DNA from 2 places in the Erwinia rhapontici genome. Region 1 is predicted to be linked to the other one. Evidence: riboswitches for the same ligand, from Rfam matches in the RefSeq annotation. Region 1 holds a riboswitch; the other holds the start of a gene.
The links. A riboswitch is a leader RNA that binds a small molecule or an ion and turns the genes downstream of it on or off. The one in region 1 is predicted to bind thiamine pyrophosphate.
Positions count from the first base shown of each region.

Region 2: another riboswitch for thiamine pyrophosphate. It lies ahead of thiB (thiamine ABC transporter substrate binding subunit); the one in region 1 lies ahead of LJN55_RS08925 (TenA family protein).

Region 1 is NZ_CP085627.1:1,859,748-1,867,624, reverse strand. It holds gene LJN55_RS08940 (LacI family DNA-binding transcriptional regulator) at 1-776, shown strand, start outside; gene LJN55_RS08935 (methyl-accepting chemotaxis protein) at 1,132-3,063, shown strand; gene LJN55_RS08930 (LLM class flavin-dependent oxidoreductase) at 3,144-4,169, opposite strand; TPP riboswitch at 4,306-4,410, shown strand; gene LJN55_RS08925 (TenA family protein) at 4,477-5,166, shown strand; gene LJN55_RS08920 (ABC transporter ATP-binding protein) at 5,163-5,891, shown strand; gene LJN55_RS08915 (ABC transporter permease) at 5,888-6,637, shown strand; gene LJN55_RS08910 (ABC transporter substrate-binding protein) at 6,672-7,607, shown strand; gene LJN55_RS08905 (FAD-dependent oxidoreductase) at 7,801-7,877, shown strand, end outside.
Region 2 is NZ_CP085627.1:4,218,252-4,226,128, forward strand. It holds gene leuC (3-isopropylmalate dehydratase large subunit) at 1-327, shown strand, start outside; gene leuD (3-isopropylmalate dehydratase small subunit) at 337-942, shown strand; gene LJN55_RS19470 (MFS transporter) at 1,015-2,199, opposite strand; gene sgrR (HTH-type transcriptional regulator SgrR) at 2,444-4,105, shown strand; TPP riboswitch at 4,141-4,289, shown strand; gene thiB (thiamine ABC transporter substrate binding subunit) at 4,325-5,311, shown strand; gene thiP (thiamine/thiamine pyrophosphate ABC transporter permease ThiP) at 5,287-6,897, shown strand; gene thiQ (thiamine ABC transporter ATP-binding protein ThiQ) at 6,881-7,597, shown strand; gene LJN55_RS19495 (DedA family protein) at 7,574-7,877, opposite strand, start outside.

The sequences.
Region 1 (7,877 bases):
GCTGCATTGGCGTGATCTGCGCACAGGAGAATATTAACCAGACCACCGGTTATCTCTATGCACTGGAAAAACACCTCAGCCAGCATCAAAAGCATCTGCTGCTGCGTTTCGCCAACAGCAAAACGGGCGTGATGAATGCGCTGGATGAACTCTCCTGCGGCCTCTGTGATGATGTATTGATTATCGGCGCACGTTTCCCGCTGAATATTACGGATGACAACGTCATCCTGATTGACTGTGTCGCTGCCGACACGCCAAACAGCATCCAGTTTGACCATGCGTTTGCCGCAGAGACCGCCTGTAATTATCTGATCAGCCAGGGCCGCCGTCAGATTGCCCTGATCCATCCGGAGGCCAGCGGTCATACCGATCAGGTGCTGCTGGGCTATAAGCTGGCGCTGGAAAACAACTTTTTGCCGTTTAACCGCAATCTGGTGTTTATGGATTCCACCACCTCGTCCGTTGCGGTACAGGTGCTGCTGAATAACGCCACTACCGTTAATTTCAACGCCCTGCTGGTGGCTGACGAGCAGGAAGCACAGCGGGTGATCGGCCAGCTGCAGGCGTTTAATAAAACCGTACCGGGTGACATTATGATCTTCAGCCTTGCCGGTTCGCTGGATCTGCCGGGCATTCCGTCCATTCCTTCGATTGAATACTCCATGGATGCGATGGCAGCACGTATCGTCAGCTGGCTGACAGAGAAAACCCGCGACATGCTGGGTGCATGCGTGCTACGCGGGGATTTGATTATTCCTGATAGCCGCAAACGCTAAGAAATAAACAGCCTGTTTGCGAGAAAGAACGCTGATACCTTGCAATATAAATGTAAAAAAATGTAAAACTCCATTTACATAAAGTTAATTCCACTGACAAAAGTACCCTGTCTGCCAGCAAAACATCAGAAAACGCGTTATTTCATCAGAAATAACGCGCATCAATCTTATAATCAGCCCCCTTATTAACATTAAAAAAACTTTAAAATCAACACACTAAATCCCATCACTGCCCAATAAAAGTCATTTTTAATGAAACCGCTCTCACTGCCGATAAAATCCTGCAGGCACGTGTTTTACCTCCGGAAGCAGAATTATTTCAATAACACTAATTATGTTTAATAAAGGACTTAATATGATTATTTTAAAATTTAACGACTTTTCAATAGGTAAGAAACTTTTTTCAGGATTTATTCTTTTAATCTGCATTATTATCGGTATATCAGGTTACGGTATTTACGCGTTAAAAACGATAGAACATAACTCAATAAAAACAACGCTGACCAATGATATTGGCAACCAGCTGGATGCCGCCCGGCAAAACCGTTTGATTTACATGCATACAGGTGATGATGAGAAAATGAAAGCGAACGGCGATGCCATTAAATCGATGCAAACGCTGATTAAGGATGCCAGTCAGTTCACCTGGCGCGGAGAAGCTCAAAAGCAGTTTGAACAGCTCAGCGCCAATATTGAACGCTACAGTGAGTTACGAACTGACTATTACGATAAAAGCCGCCACAGTAATCAACTCGCTAAAAACCTGCTGCAACAAAGTGATAATCGCTTTCTCCCCAACCTGCAAGATGACTTAAAAAATACCGCATCTGATAGTGACTCTCTCGATAAAATTTTTGATTTACTCTTCGCGTTTTCCCTGCTCAGTGAGGCTGGCAACACACTGATCGCAAAGCATACTCCTGAAACCATATCGGACTTTGACGCATTATATCGCCGCACTGAATCGCTGTATAATGACAGCCTGGCACAATGGCCAGAGGCGACAAAAAACGTATTGACCCCGGTATGGATGCGCTACGAGGCTTTGAAAGCGAGTGCAGAAACGTATTTATCTGCCATCGCGAAAACACAACTATCTGCCGACAACATGGCCCAGGGTGCTAACGAACTGAACACCACTGCAGCCACATTAATTGAAATGCAGACGGAATATAACACCCAGGTAATTTCTCGCACGATCACCATTATCACCCTCCTTTCATTACTGGCGGTGTTTACCGGGCTGGTCACCGCTTGGGCGATCACGCGTAAAATCACACGACCTGTGAGTGAAAATCTTGCCCTGGCACAGCGCATTTCCAGTGGCGATCTGACGGCTCAGATCACCGCCTCCTCCAAAGATGAATTGGGTGAGCTAACCCAAACAATGGGCGCGATGAATACCCGTTTATGCGACATGATCTCGGGCATACGTGAAAGCGTCAGTCACTTAGCCAGTGCCTCATCACAGATTGCCGCAGGGAATACGGATTTAGCGTCCAGAACGGAGCAACAGTCCGCCGCCGTGGTGGAAACCGCCTCCAGTATGGAGGAGCTCACCTCGACGGTACGCCTTAACGCCGATAATGCCTTGCAAGCCAGCAAGCTTGCTGCCAGCGCCAGCGCCGATGCCCGTAAAGGGGGTCAGATCGTCAGTGAGGTGGTCAGCACCATGAATGGCATCGCAGGTAGCTCAAAGAAAATCACTGAAATCATTAGCGTGATCAACGGTATTGCTTTCCAGACCAATATTCTGGCATTGAATGCCGCTGTCGAAGCCGCCAGGGCCGGTGAACAGGGGCGCGGTTTTGCCGTTGTTGCCGGTGAAGTCAGAACGCTGGCGCAGCGCAGCGCAGATGCGGCGAAAGAGATAGAGTCGCTGATCAACGAGTCGGTAGCACGTATTGGGACAGGGACTGAACTGGTGAACAAAGCCGGTGACAGCATGGGAGATATCGTCAACTCCGTGAGCCATGTCAGCCAGATTATCGATGAAATCTCTAGTGCCTCTCACGAACAGCGTCAGGGCATTGAACAGATAGGGAAAGCCGTGACCGAGATGGACTCGACCACACAGCAAAATGCGACCCTGGTTCAGGAATCGTCTGCCGCCGCTATTTCGCTAGAGCAGCAGGCAAAGAAACTGAGTGAGATGGTCGCTATCTTTAAGATCAACACCAGCCGGGTGCATGAAGGCGAGTTTGTTGTCGGATCCTCAAGCCATAACCCCCTTCCCCTCCGCGCACAAACGTCTAAAGCCCTTGAGGAAGAGTGGACCTCGTTTTAAACCGACTACGCCCCGGCGAGTGTGAATAAGATCATCGTTGTCAGGTTCCCCCGGATACCGGGAGAGCCTGACAGCACGTGCTACTCGCGCCAGCCGAGGCCCGGTGCCACATGCTTGAGGATCGCTTCGATAGTATGCGCGCAGTAGTCCACACCCAACTGGTTCGGCACCGTGAGTAACAGGGTATCGGCTTCGGCAATCGCTTCGTCCTGCGCCAGTTGTTTAATCAACTGGTCCGGTTCTGCGGCGTAGCTGCGGCCAAAGATGGCGCGGGTTTTCTCATCAAGATAGCCCACTTTGTCCCCTTCTTTGCCGCTGTTGCCAAAGTACGCACGGTCCATATCATTCACCAGCGCAAAGATACTGCGGCTCACCGAAACACGCGGGGTGCGCGTATGTCCGGCGGCTTTCCACGCTTCCCGGTAGGCGCGGATCTGTTGCGCCTGCTGGATATGGAAAGGCTCACCGGTTTCATCATCTTTCAGCGTTGAGCTTTGCAGGTTCATCCCCAGTTTCGCCGCCCAGACGGCGGTAGCATTGGAACCGGCCCCCCACCAGATACGGTCACGCAGCCCTTCCGAGAACGGCTCCACGCGCAGCATCCCTGGCGGGTTCGGGAACATCGGCTGCGGGTTTGGTTTGGCAAAGCCTTCGCCACGCAGCACATCCAGCAGCACTTCGGTGTGATGACGCGCCATATCCGACTCGTTTTCCCCTTCCGCAGGCTGATAGCCAAAATAGCGCCAACCGTCGATCACCTGCTCAGGAGAACCCCGGCTGATGCCCAGCTGCAAACGCTCACCGGAGATCAGGTCGGCAGAGCCGGCATCTTCTGCCATATACATCGGGTTCTCGTAACGCATATCGATCACCCCGGTGCCGATCTCAATACGGCGTGTTTTCGCGCCGACGGCGGCCAGCAGCGGGAACGGCGAGCTTAACTGGCGGGCAAAGTGATGCACGCGAAAATAAGCACCGTCCGCACCGAGTTCTTCAGCGGCGACCGCGAGATCAATCGACTGCAACAGCGCATCGGCCGCCGAACGGGTGCCGGACTGCGGCGAAGGGGTCCAGTGGCCGAACGACAGAAATCCAATACTTTTCATGGGGGTATCCTGTGGGGTGAAACAAATGACGATTGATTAGCAGTATATACCCAAAATAATTCGAGGTGCAGCCAACGCATCTGCGGCTCGAAGTATGACGGGTGGATTGTAATGAAAAATGAAATCCCGTATAAAAGAGCCCTCCGAGGGGTGTCCTGTATGGGCTGAGATGGCGTAACAAGCCGAACCCTTTGAACCTGATCTGGGTCATGCCAGCGAAGGGACGGGTTGGCAGTCACCTCTGCCCTGTTCACACCTCCGCGTGCCCGGATCTCCACTTAAATGAGGGGATTCAGTGTCTAAAACTATTCAGCCTGTTGATTTCAGCCAGGGTCTGTACGGACGTTTACGCCAGCAGGCCGGTAACGACTGGCAGGACTATGTGGCGCACCCGTTTATTCACCAACTCTCACGCGGCACGCTGCCCGAGAGCGCCTTTCGTCGTTATCTGACGCAGGACTATCTTTTTCTGATTCACTTTGCCCGTGCCTGGGCGCTGCTGGTCAGCAAACTGCGCACGCTGCCCGAAATGCGTGCGGCGACGGCGTCTCTGAACGCCATCGTCGCAGAGCTGCCGCTGCACGTTGGCTACTGCGAAAGCTGGGGGCTGAGCGAAGCGCAGATGATGCGCGAACCGGAAGCGGCGGAAACCATGAACTACACCCGCTATGTACTGGATATCGGTCACTCGGGTGATGCGCTGGATCTGCTGGTGGCGCTGCTGCCCTGTGTGGCGGGCTACGCCGAGATTGGCCTGCGCCTGTTGAACGCCCCGGAGACGGTTTTACAAGGCAGCCCTTATGCCTCCTGGATCCGCAACTATGGTGATGCAGACTATCTGAACGGCGTTCGTGCCGCCCTCGGTTTACTGGAAACGGTCGGTGAGCAGCGCGGGGCCGAAAGCCGCTTCACCGCCCTGTCTGAGATTTTCACCACCGCCACGCGCCTCGAGTCGGCATTCTGGCAGATGGGACTGAATGCGGTGCACCGGACATGAACCCACCCGGCATTGAGGTGCGCGATCTGACGCTGTGCTTCGGCCCGCGTCAGATTTTCGACCGTCTCAGTTTTACCCTCCCGCCGGGGCGATTTGTTGCCCTACTGGGGGCCAGCGGCAGCGGCAAGACCAGCCTGCTGAAGATCATCGCCGGGCTGGCGAAGCCCACCTCCGGCACCGTCTGCGGTAGCGATGGCCTGCCGTTGCCCGGGCGCATTGCTTACATGGGACAGAAAGATCTGCTCTATCCCTGGCTGTCGATCAGCGACAACATCACACTGGGTGCACGTCTGCGCGGCGAAAACGTGGATGCCGCCTGGGCTGCCCATCTGCTGGAACGCGTCGGACTGCACGGGCACGGCAACGATCTTCCTGCGGCGCTTTCCGGTGGCATGCGCCAGCGGGCGGCGATTGCCCGCACGCTGTATGAAAGACGCCCCGTTGTCCTGATGGATGAGCCGTTCTCCGCGCTGGATACGCTGACGCGGGCCAAAATCCAGACGCTGGCCGCTGAACTGCTGGCCGACCACACCGTATTGCTGATTACCCATGACCCGATGGAAGCCTGCCGTCTGAGTCACCACCTGCTGGTGTTGTCTGGTTATCCTGCCGGGATCGACGACACTCACACCATTGGTGGCCAGCCGCCCCGTGCGCCGGATGATGCCGATGTGCTGAAAAGCCAGGCCGAACTGTTACAGCAGTTGCTGAGGGCCGCAGAATGAGCGGAAAAATGGCCGCCAGCGCACGTGGCGTAATGATTTTTACCGGGCTGCTGCTGCTGTGGTGGCTGGCCACACTGAGTGATATTCCCGCCTTTTTACTGCCGTCGCCCGCCGCTGTTGCCCGCGCGCTGTGGGATGGCCGCGCTTTCCTCACGTATCACAGCCTGATAACGGCCTCAGAAGTCCTGATTGGGCTGGTGCTGGGCGTACTGCTGGGGTCGCTGCTGGCGATCGGCATGATCTTCTCTCCTCGCCTGCAACGCTGGCTGATGCCCGTGGTGCTGACCAGCCAGGCCATTCCGGTGTTTGCCCTCGCGCCGCTGCTGGTGCTGTGGTTTGGCTTTGGCATCAGCGCCAAAGTGGCGATGGCGGTGCTGGTGATCTTCTTCCCGGTGACCTCTGCTTTCTTTGACGGGCTGAGGCGGGTTAATCAGGACTATCTGGACCTTGCCCGCACCCTGGGTGCCTCACGCTGGGCGCAGCTGCGCCATGTCCGGCTGATGGCGGCGCTGCCTGCTTTTGGCTCCGGCCTGCGCATGGCGGCTGCCGTGGCACCGATTGGCGCCATTATCGGCGAATGGGTCGGTTCGGCCGAAGGGCTGGGTTACGTGATGCTGAACGCCAATGCGCGCATGCAAACCGATCAGTGTTTTGCTGCGTTGTTTATCCTGGTGCTGATGACCGTTTTACTCTGGATGGCGGTCGATGCCCTGCTCCATCGCCTGATCAACTGGGCACCCGAATAATGTTGATTCCCCTTAAATCTGAAAGGAACACAGAATGATGATGAAAACCTGCGCTGCCCTGCTGTTAAGCGGTGCCTGCTCCACAGGCGTCATGGCCAACGAGAAACTGACGCTGGTGCTCGACTGGTATATCAACCCGGACCACGCACCGATTATGGTTGCCGATCAGATCGGGGCATTTAAAGCAGAAGGGCTGGACGTGAAGATTGTGCCCCCGTCCGATCCCTCCCTGCCGCCGCGCCTGGTCGCAGCGAAACAGGCGGATCTCGCCATTACTTATCAGCCGCAGCTGCACTTTTTCGCCGATGAAGGCCTGCCGCTGGTGCGCGTGGGCACGCTGATCAATACCCCGCTGAACACGGTGATGACACTCGATAAAAGCATCACCTCACCGGCAAAACTGAAAGGGAAAACGGTGGGTTATTCCGTGAGCGGTATTGAACAGGCAACGCTGACCACCATGCTGAAGCAGGAGCGCGCCAGCCTGAAGGAGATTAAGCTGGTCAACGTTAACTTCCAGCTGACCAGCGCCCTGCTGGCCGGGCAGGTGGATGCGGTGATTGGGGGTTACCGCAATATTGAAGCGCAGGAGCTGAAGCTGCAGGGCAAAGATCCGGTGGTGTTTAACGTTGAGGATTACGGCGTTCCGGCCTACGACGAGCTGGTGATTGTGGCGAATCGCGATAGCGTCAATGAACCGAAGGTGAAGAAATTCCTCGCGGCGCTGAAGAAAGGCAACGACTATTTACAGGCCCACCCGGAAGAGAGCTGGCAGGTGTTCGCCAAAGCGCACCCGGAGCTGAATACCGAGCTGAACCATGTGGCATGGCAGAAAACCCTGCCGCTGTTTGCCAAAGACCCGGCAGCACTCGACGTGAAGCGTTATGACGCCTATGAGCAGTTTTTGTTGAAGAATAAGCTGATTAAGAAGATCACACCCGTTGCGCAGTATACGGTTGAGTTGCGCTAATCGACTAAAACCCTTGACGCCCCCCTCAGCAGGGTTCGACCGGTAAAAAGGTCGAACCCTTCGCAGGCATTAATCTGTCCTGATGGACCTTCCGTTCCGGGTCGCCAGTTCCAGCCAGTCTGGGCAAATCACCGCTCGCCAAAGATAATGATAACCATTACCATAAATCAGCGATTACCTACCCGGAGCCAACATGAACGCAACGTCCCCTGAACGCATCACCACTGACTGCTGTATCGTAGGCGGCGGCCCGGCCGGACTGATGCTGGG
Region 2 (7,877 bases), 2.4 Mb from region 1:
GCAGCCGTGGTGAAAGGGCATAAGATTGCTCAGGGTGTGCAGGGCTACGTGGTGCCGGGTTCTGGCCCGGTGAAAGCGCAGGCAGAAGAAGAAGGTCTGGATAAGATCTTTATCGATGCGGGCTTTGAATGGCGTTTACCGGGCTGTTCTATGTGCCTGGCGATGAATAACGATCGCCTCAGCCCCGGAGAACGCTGTGCCTCCACCAGCAACCGCAACTTTGAAGGTCGTCAGGGCCGTGGCGGACGTACCCATCTGGTCAGCCCGGCCATGGCCGCCGCAGCGGCGGTCGCTGGTCACTTTGCTGATATCCGCGAGCTGATTTAAGGAACTGTTATGGCGAAAAAATTCACGCAGCACAGCGGTATCGTGGTGCCGCTGGATGCGGCTAACGTTGATACCGATGCGATTATCCCTAAGCAGTTTTTGCAGATGGTGACGCGCACCGGTTTCGGCCGGAACCTTTTTTATGACTGGCGTTATACCGACCCCGAAGGGCAAATTTCCAACCCGGAATTTGTGCTGAATAAGCCCGAGTTTAGTGGGGCCAGCATCATGCTGACGCGGGAAAACTTTGGCTGTGGTTCCTCACGCGAACATGCCCCCTGGGCGCTGACAGATTACGGCATTCAGGCCATTGTCGGTTCCGGTTTTGCCGATATCTTTGCTAACAACTCATTTAATAACCAGTTGCTGCTGGTAACGCTGAGCGAAGCGGAAGTGGATGAGATGTTCCAGTTAGTGGCAGCGGAACCGGGCATTCGCTTCACGGTTGATCTGGAAAATCAGCAAGTGCGGGCCGGGGATAAAACCTACCCGTTTGAGATCGACAGCTTCCGCCGCCACTGCCTGATTAACGGGCTTGATGCGATTGGCCTGACCTTGCAGCACGATGCTGATATCACCGCGTACGAGCAAAAACAGCACACGTTTTTGCGTTGATATTGCGGGCTAACCGAAAAAGAAGGTCAGCCCCTGCAACCTCTGTAGGGGCCTGGCATACCTGGCCCGTATTTATATCACGCGCTGTTCTCTGACCCGCCACGACAGCGCAAACGCCACCAGCGCCAGCAGTAACGCCACCCAGTACACCGAGTGATGGCCGAACGTCTCCGCCAGCGCGCCCTGCACAACACCCGCCAGGATCACCCCGGTTGAGATACTGTTGGTAAACAGCGTGGTGGCCGCACCAGGCCGCGACGGCATCAAGTCCTGAAACCAGATCATGCCAATCCCGGCAATAATGCCGATATACACCGCATTAAACAGCTGCAATATCATCAGTGCGCTGCGACTCTGGAACAGCACCAGACCAAGATAAAACAACGCCCCGCAGGCCACCGCCAGCAACATCATATTGCGCTTACCAAAGCGTTTCACGTAGTGCCCTGCCAGCAGCATCACCGGGATCTCCAGCCCCGCCGCCGTCCCCATCAACAGACCGGCCAGCGTATCCGGCATGCCCAGCACGCTACTGATATACAACGGCATATCAATAATATACATCGTGTTACAGGTCCACATCAGGACCGATCCGATAAACAGCATACGCACATCGCGGCTCTTCCAGCCGCTGATATTGGTGATGGGCACGTCTGCTGTCGCGGCCTGCGCGCGCGGCACCGACGGCAGGGTAAACCAGATTAACGCCACACAGACCACGAACAGCAGTGCAGCGACGAGAAACATGGTGGTAAAACCGTAGTTCAGCGCAATGGCAAAAGAGAGCGGTGGCCCAATCACCCACGCCAGTGATAACTGGGCGCGCATCACGGAACTGAACATCACCGCTTCACGGGCAGAGCTGTCAGCATATTCGCGTGCCAACGCAAAAATTTGCGGCATCGCCACGCTGGCGACCGCAGACAAGAAGACCCCGGCGGTAATTAACGTCAGATAATGACGATTGAAGGCGAATAACAACGCGTTACCTATCGCCATCACGCAGCAAAACAGGATCAGCATACGTCGGTCACCACGACTGTCCGAGCGTTTTGCCAGCAGCAGACTGACCACGATCCCCGCCACCGCATTCACCGTATAAAACAGCCCAACCCAGAAGGGGCGCGCCGCCACTTCACGGCTCAGAAACAGGCTAAGAGTGGGGGCCTGCAACGCACCGGCAATCCCAACCATGAAAGAAACCGCCATAAAAGCCAGATAGACCGGATGAATACGACGGCGTTGGAGCGATGTCATGACGGATGCCTCGACTGGCTGAAATAAGAGTGAACAGACTCAGAGCTTAGAAGAAAACCGACGAAAAAAGCCAGCGGCTTACCGCTGGCTGGTGAAAAGCACCATACTCAGAATCAGGGCTTACGCCACTGTGAATGATTGAACGCCATTCCGAAGAATGCCTCCCGCTCTTTCATCTGTTGCCATTATCGCCGTAATATAAGGCAGGAAAAACAGACAGCTTTTAACACAGGGTTCCTCTTTTATGTCCTCACCCCGTTTACAGCAGCAATTTATCCGGCTCTGGCAATGTTGCGACGGCCAGCCACAGGAAACCACGCTCAGCGATCTGGCGGTACAGCTTAGCTGTTCCCGGCGTCATATGCGTAACCTGCTGAATGCCATGCAGGATCAGGGCTGGCTGGAGTGGCAGGCTGAGGCAGGACGCGGCAAGCGTTCACGCCTCACTTTCCGTTATACCGGGCTGGCGTTACAGCAACAACGGGCAGAGGACTTACTGGAACAGGACCGCATCGACCAACTGGTGCAACTGGTGGGGGATAAAAACCGCGTACGTCAGATGCTGCTCTCCCATTTAGGCCGCAGTTTCCGCCAGGGTAAACATATTCTGCGCGTGCTCTACTACCGTCCGTTACTGAATCTGCTGCCCGGGACGCCGCTGCGCCGCTCGGAAACGCATCTTGCGCGGCAAATCTTCAACGGGCTGGCACGGATAAATGAGGAAAACGGGGAAATCGAACCGGATATTGCCCATCACTGGCAACAGATCGCCCCGCTGCACTGGCGCTTCTTTCTGCGCCCGGCCATCCACTTCCATCATGGCCGTGAACTGGAGGTTGAGGACGTCATTGCCACGCTCGTACGCTTAAAAGAGCAACCGCTGTTCAGCCACCTCGAACGTATTGAATGCCACACCCCCTGGACGCTGGATATCCATCTCAGCCAGCAGGATAACTGGCTGCCCTGGCTGCTGGGCAGCGTCAGCGCCATGATCCTGCCGAAAGAGTGGCCGCATATGCGTAATTTTGCCCGTCAGCCGGTGGGCACCGGCGCCTACGAGGTGGAACGCAACCAGCACAGCCAGCTGCGCATTGCCGCCTTTGATGATTACTTTGGTTATCGCGCATTGATTGATGAGGTCAATATCTGGGTGCTGCCGGAGATAAGCGACGAACTGGTTTACTCCGGTGTCAAACTGCAAAGCGAAAGCACCGATGAAAAATCCGAAGAGAGCCGACTGGAAGAGGGCTGCTATTTCCTGATGTTTGATCAGCGTTCTGAGCATGGACGTAACGAACAGCTGCGCCGCTGGATCAGCACCATTTTCAACCCTATCGCCCTGCTGAACCACAGCGGCATTGCCTACCAGCGCTACTGGTTCCCGGCCTACGGCCTGCTGCCACGCTGGCATCATCGCCGCGATATGGCCATTGCTGAGAAACCCGCCGGGCTGACGTCGCTGACCATCACCTGGTACAGCGATCATATTGAACACCAGGGCATTGCCAACGCGCTCGGACCGATCCTTGCCGCACACGGCGTTGAGCTGATCACTCAGGAAATTGATTATGAAAGCTGGTATCGCGGCGAGGCTAAAAGCGATATCTGGCTGGGCAGCGCCAACTTTACCCTGCCGCTGGAGTTCTCTCTGTTTGCCCTGCTGTATGAGATCCCGCTGATGCACCACTGTGTGCCGACTGACTGGGAAAGCGATGCCCGACTCTGGCGCGAGCAGAAACTCTCGCTGGCCGACTGGAGCAAGCAGTTGATCGACAGCAACTTCCTCCATCCGCTGTTCCACCACTGGCTCCTGCTGCATGGACAGCGCAGTATGCGCGGTGTACGCATGAACACGCTGGGCTGGTTCGACTTTAAATCTGCCTGGTTCGCTCCCCCCGAATCATGACGCTTTCGTAACAAAGACGAAACCACTAGAATGAGCCGTTCTCAACGGGGTGCGAAAACATCAGCTGACGCCGGATCACTGCACGACGCCGAATCAATGCCTGCGCAGCACGTTTTCGCTGAGATAAAACCCGTCGAACCTGACCCGGATCATACCGGCGTAGGGATTTGAGAGTGTCACTGACTCAGATCCTTTGCGCATACCTTTAAGGAACGCAAAGTGTTGAAAAAATATTTAGCTCTGCTGGTGCTGTTTTCCCTGCCTGCCCTCGCGGCCAAAGAAACCCTGACGGTTTACACCTACGACTCCTTCTCTGCCGAATGGGGACCGGGGCCTGCCATCAAGAAAGCCTTTGAAGCACAGTGTCACTGTGAACTGACATTCGTGGCCCTTGAAGATGGCGTCTCGCTGTTAAACCGGCTGCGCATGGAAGGCAAAAACAGTAAAGCAGATGTGGTGCTGGGCCTGGATAACAACCTGCTGGATGCCGCAGAAAAAACCGGGCTGTTCGCCGCCTCAAACACCGATACGTCCCACAGTACCGTCCCCGGCGGCTGGAAGAACACGACGTTTGTCCCTTATGACTACGGCTGGTTTGCTTTTGTCTATGACAAAACCAAGCTACAGAACCCGCCGAAAAGCCTGAAAGAATTGGTCGAGAGCGATCGTCCCCTGAAGGTGATCTACGAAGATCCGCGCACCAGCACCCCGGGCCTTGGCCTGCTGTTGTGGATGCAGCAGGTGTTTGGCGATAAAAGCCCGGAAGCCTGGCAGAAGCTGGCAAAGAAAACGGTGACCGTCACTAAAGGCTGGAGCGAGGCGTATGGCCTGTTCCTCAAGGGCGAAAGCGATATGGTGCTCAGCTACACCACCTCTCCCGCTTATCATCTGATTGAAGAGAAGAAAGATCAGTACGCCGCCGCCAACTTCAGCGAAGGGCACTATTTACAGGTGGAAGTCGCCGGTCAGTTGAAGTCCAGCAAGCAACCGAAGCTGGCGCAGCAGTTTATGCAGTTTGTGATGACTCCAGCGTTCCAGGACACCATCGCCACCGGCAACTGGATGTACCCGGCAATCAGCACGACGCTACCGGCGGGCTTCAATACCCTGACCGTCCCCACGACCTCACTGCAATACAGCCCACAGGACGTGGCAACACAGCGCAGCAACTGGATTAGTGCATGGCAACGCGCCGTCAGCCGCTAATTCCCGGCTGGTTAGTGCCCGGCGTGCTGGCTGCGATGCTGCTGGTCAGCGTGGCCTCGTTAGCGTTTTTTGCCCTTTGGCAGAATGCGCCCACCACCGACTGGCGCGGCCTCTGGCAGGATAGCTATCTGTGGCACGTGCTGCGCTTCTCCTTCTGGCAGGCACTGCTGTCCGCGCTGCTCTCGGTGTTGCCCGCCATTCCTCTGGCCCGGGCCCTTTACCGCCGCCGCTTCCCTGGCCGCAGCACGCTGCTGCGGCTGTGTGCCATGACGCTGGTGTTACCGGTACTGGTGGCGGTATTTGGTATTCTCAGCGTATATGGTCGCAGCGGCTGGCTGGCGCAGCTGTGCGCCCTGCTTGGCGTTGACTACACCTTCTCGCCTTACGGCCTGCAAGGTATCCTGCTGGCCCACGTCTTTTTCAACCTGCCACTGGCCACCCGCCTGCTGCTGCAGGCACTGCAGCAGATCCCCGGCGAACAGCGGCAGATCGCTGCACAGCTAGGCCTGAGTGGCTGGGCACATTTTCGTATTGTCGAATGGCCATGGCTACGGCGCCAGATCCTGCCCGCCGCAGCGCTGATCTTTATGCTGTGCTTTGCCAGCTTTGCCACCGTACTGTCGCTGGGCGGCGGTCCGCAGGCGACCACCATTGAGCTGGCGATCTTCCAGGCATTGAGTTTCGACTACGATCCCGGGCGCGCAGCCCTGCTGGCGCTGTTACAGATGCTGTGCTGCCTGGGGCTGGTTATGCTAAGCCAGCGTCTGAGTAAAGCGATCCCAGCGGGCAGCGACAGCCTGGGCGGCTGGCGCAATCCGCAGGACAGCTGCCGTGCTCGCATACTGGATTTGTTGCTGATCGCCGCCGTATTACTGCTGATCCTGCCACCGCTGCTGGCCGTGGTGATCGACGGGTTGAATCAGGGGTTCAGCACGGTACTGCATCAGTCTGCGCTGTGGCAGGCAATGTTAACCTCTGTGCGCATTGCACTGGGAGCGGGAATACTCAGCGTGGTTCTGACGATGATGCTGCTGTGGAGCAGTCGTGAGCTGCGCCTGCGTCAGCGCCCGTTATGGGGACAAACGCTGGAAATGAGCGGTATGCTGATCCTCGCGATGCCTGGGATTGTGCTGGCAACCGGCTTTTTCCTGTTGCTCAACCAGACCATCGGGCTGCCCGAGTCAGCGGAAGGGATGGTGATCGCTACCAACGCACTGATGGCCGTTCCCTACGCGATGAAAGTGCTGGAAAACCCGCTGCGCGATATTGCCGGGCGCTATAGCCTGCTGTGTCTGTCGCTGGATATTCGTGGCTGGAACCGCCTGCGGCTGATTGAACTGCGCGCGCTGAAACGCCCACTGGCACAGGCGCTGGCCTTTGCCTGCGTGTTGTCGATTGGTGATTTTGGCGTAGTGGCGCTGTTCGGTAATGAAAACTTCCGCACACTGCCCTTTTACCTTTATCAGCAGATAGGCTCGTATCGCAGCAGCGACGGTGCGGTCACCGCCCTGTTGCTGCTGTTGCTCTGTTTCCTGCTGTTTACCCTGATTGAAAAACTGCCGGGGCGCCATGTTAAACCTGACTAATCTGACTTATCTGTATCACCACCTGCCAATGCGCTTTACCTTCAGCGTACAGGCGGGTGAACGCCTGGCGATCCTCGGCCCAAGCGGGGCGGGAAAAAGCACCTTACTGAGCCTGATCGCCGGATTTTTACCGGTGAAAAGTGGTGAATTACAGCTGAACGGCAGCGAACATCGCGACAGCGCGCCAGCCCAACGCCCGGTATCGATGCTGTTTCAGGAGAATAACCTGTTCCCACACCTGACCGTGGCGCAAAACATTGGGCTGGGGCTGCACCCTGGCCTGAAGCTTAACCACCAGCAGAAGCATGAGTTACAGAATATCGCCCAGCGCGTCGGTCTGACGGACCACTTACAGCGTCTGCCCCATCAGCTTTCAGGCGGTCAGCGCCAGCGTGCGGCGCTCGCCCGTTGTCTGGTGCGTCAGCAGCCGATCCTGCTGCTGGACGAACCCTTCTCAGCGCTGGATCCGGCGCTGCGTAAAGAGATGTTAGGCCTGGTGGATGACGTCTGTACCGAACGCAATATCACCCTGCTGATGGTGTCGCACAGTATTGAAGACGCCGCGCACATTGCGCCGCGTAGCCTGCTGATTGTTGATGGGCGGGTTTACTGGGATGGCAGCACCGCGCAGTTACAGCGCGGTGCAGTGCCAGAAGCGGCGATATTGGGCATCGCCTTAGAAGAACACATCCCACAATAAGTGACGGAAAATCGGCATCATTGGATGGAACTGGATCGCCGTAAAGCTCACCACCGCCAGCACTATCATCAGCGGCGCCAGCCAGCGCAGACGCGTCAGGGGCAGATACGACGTAGCCCAGTCGTTCTGCTTCCTGGAACGCAGCCAGCGCCAACCCAGCCAGCAGCCCAGCCATACCAGTATCGCAACGCCTAACAGCAGCCACTTAAAGAGGCCGCTGCTGGCATCCTTTGGCACATCAATCGCCACCCCGGCGAGGATCCCCGGCAATAAGTAAAGC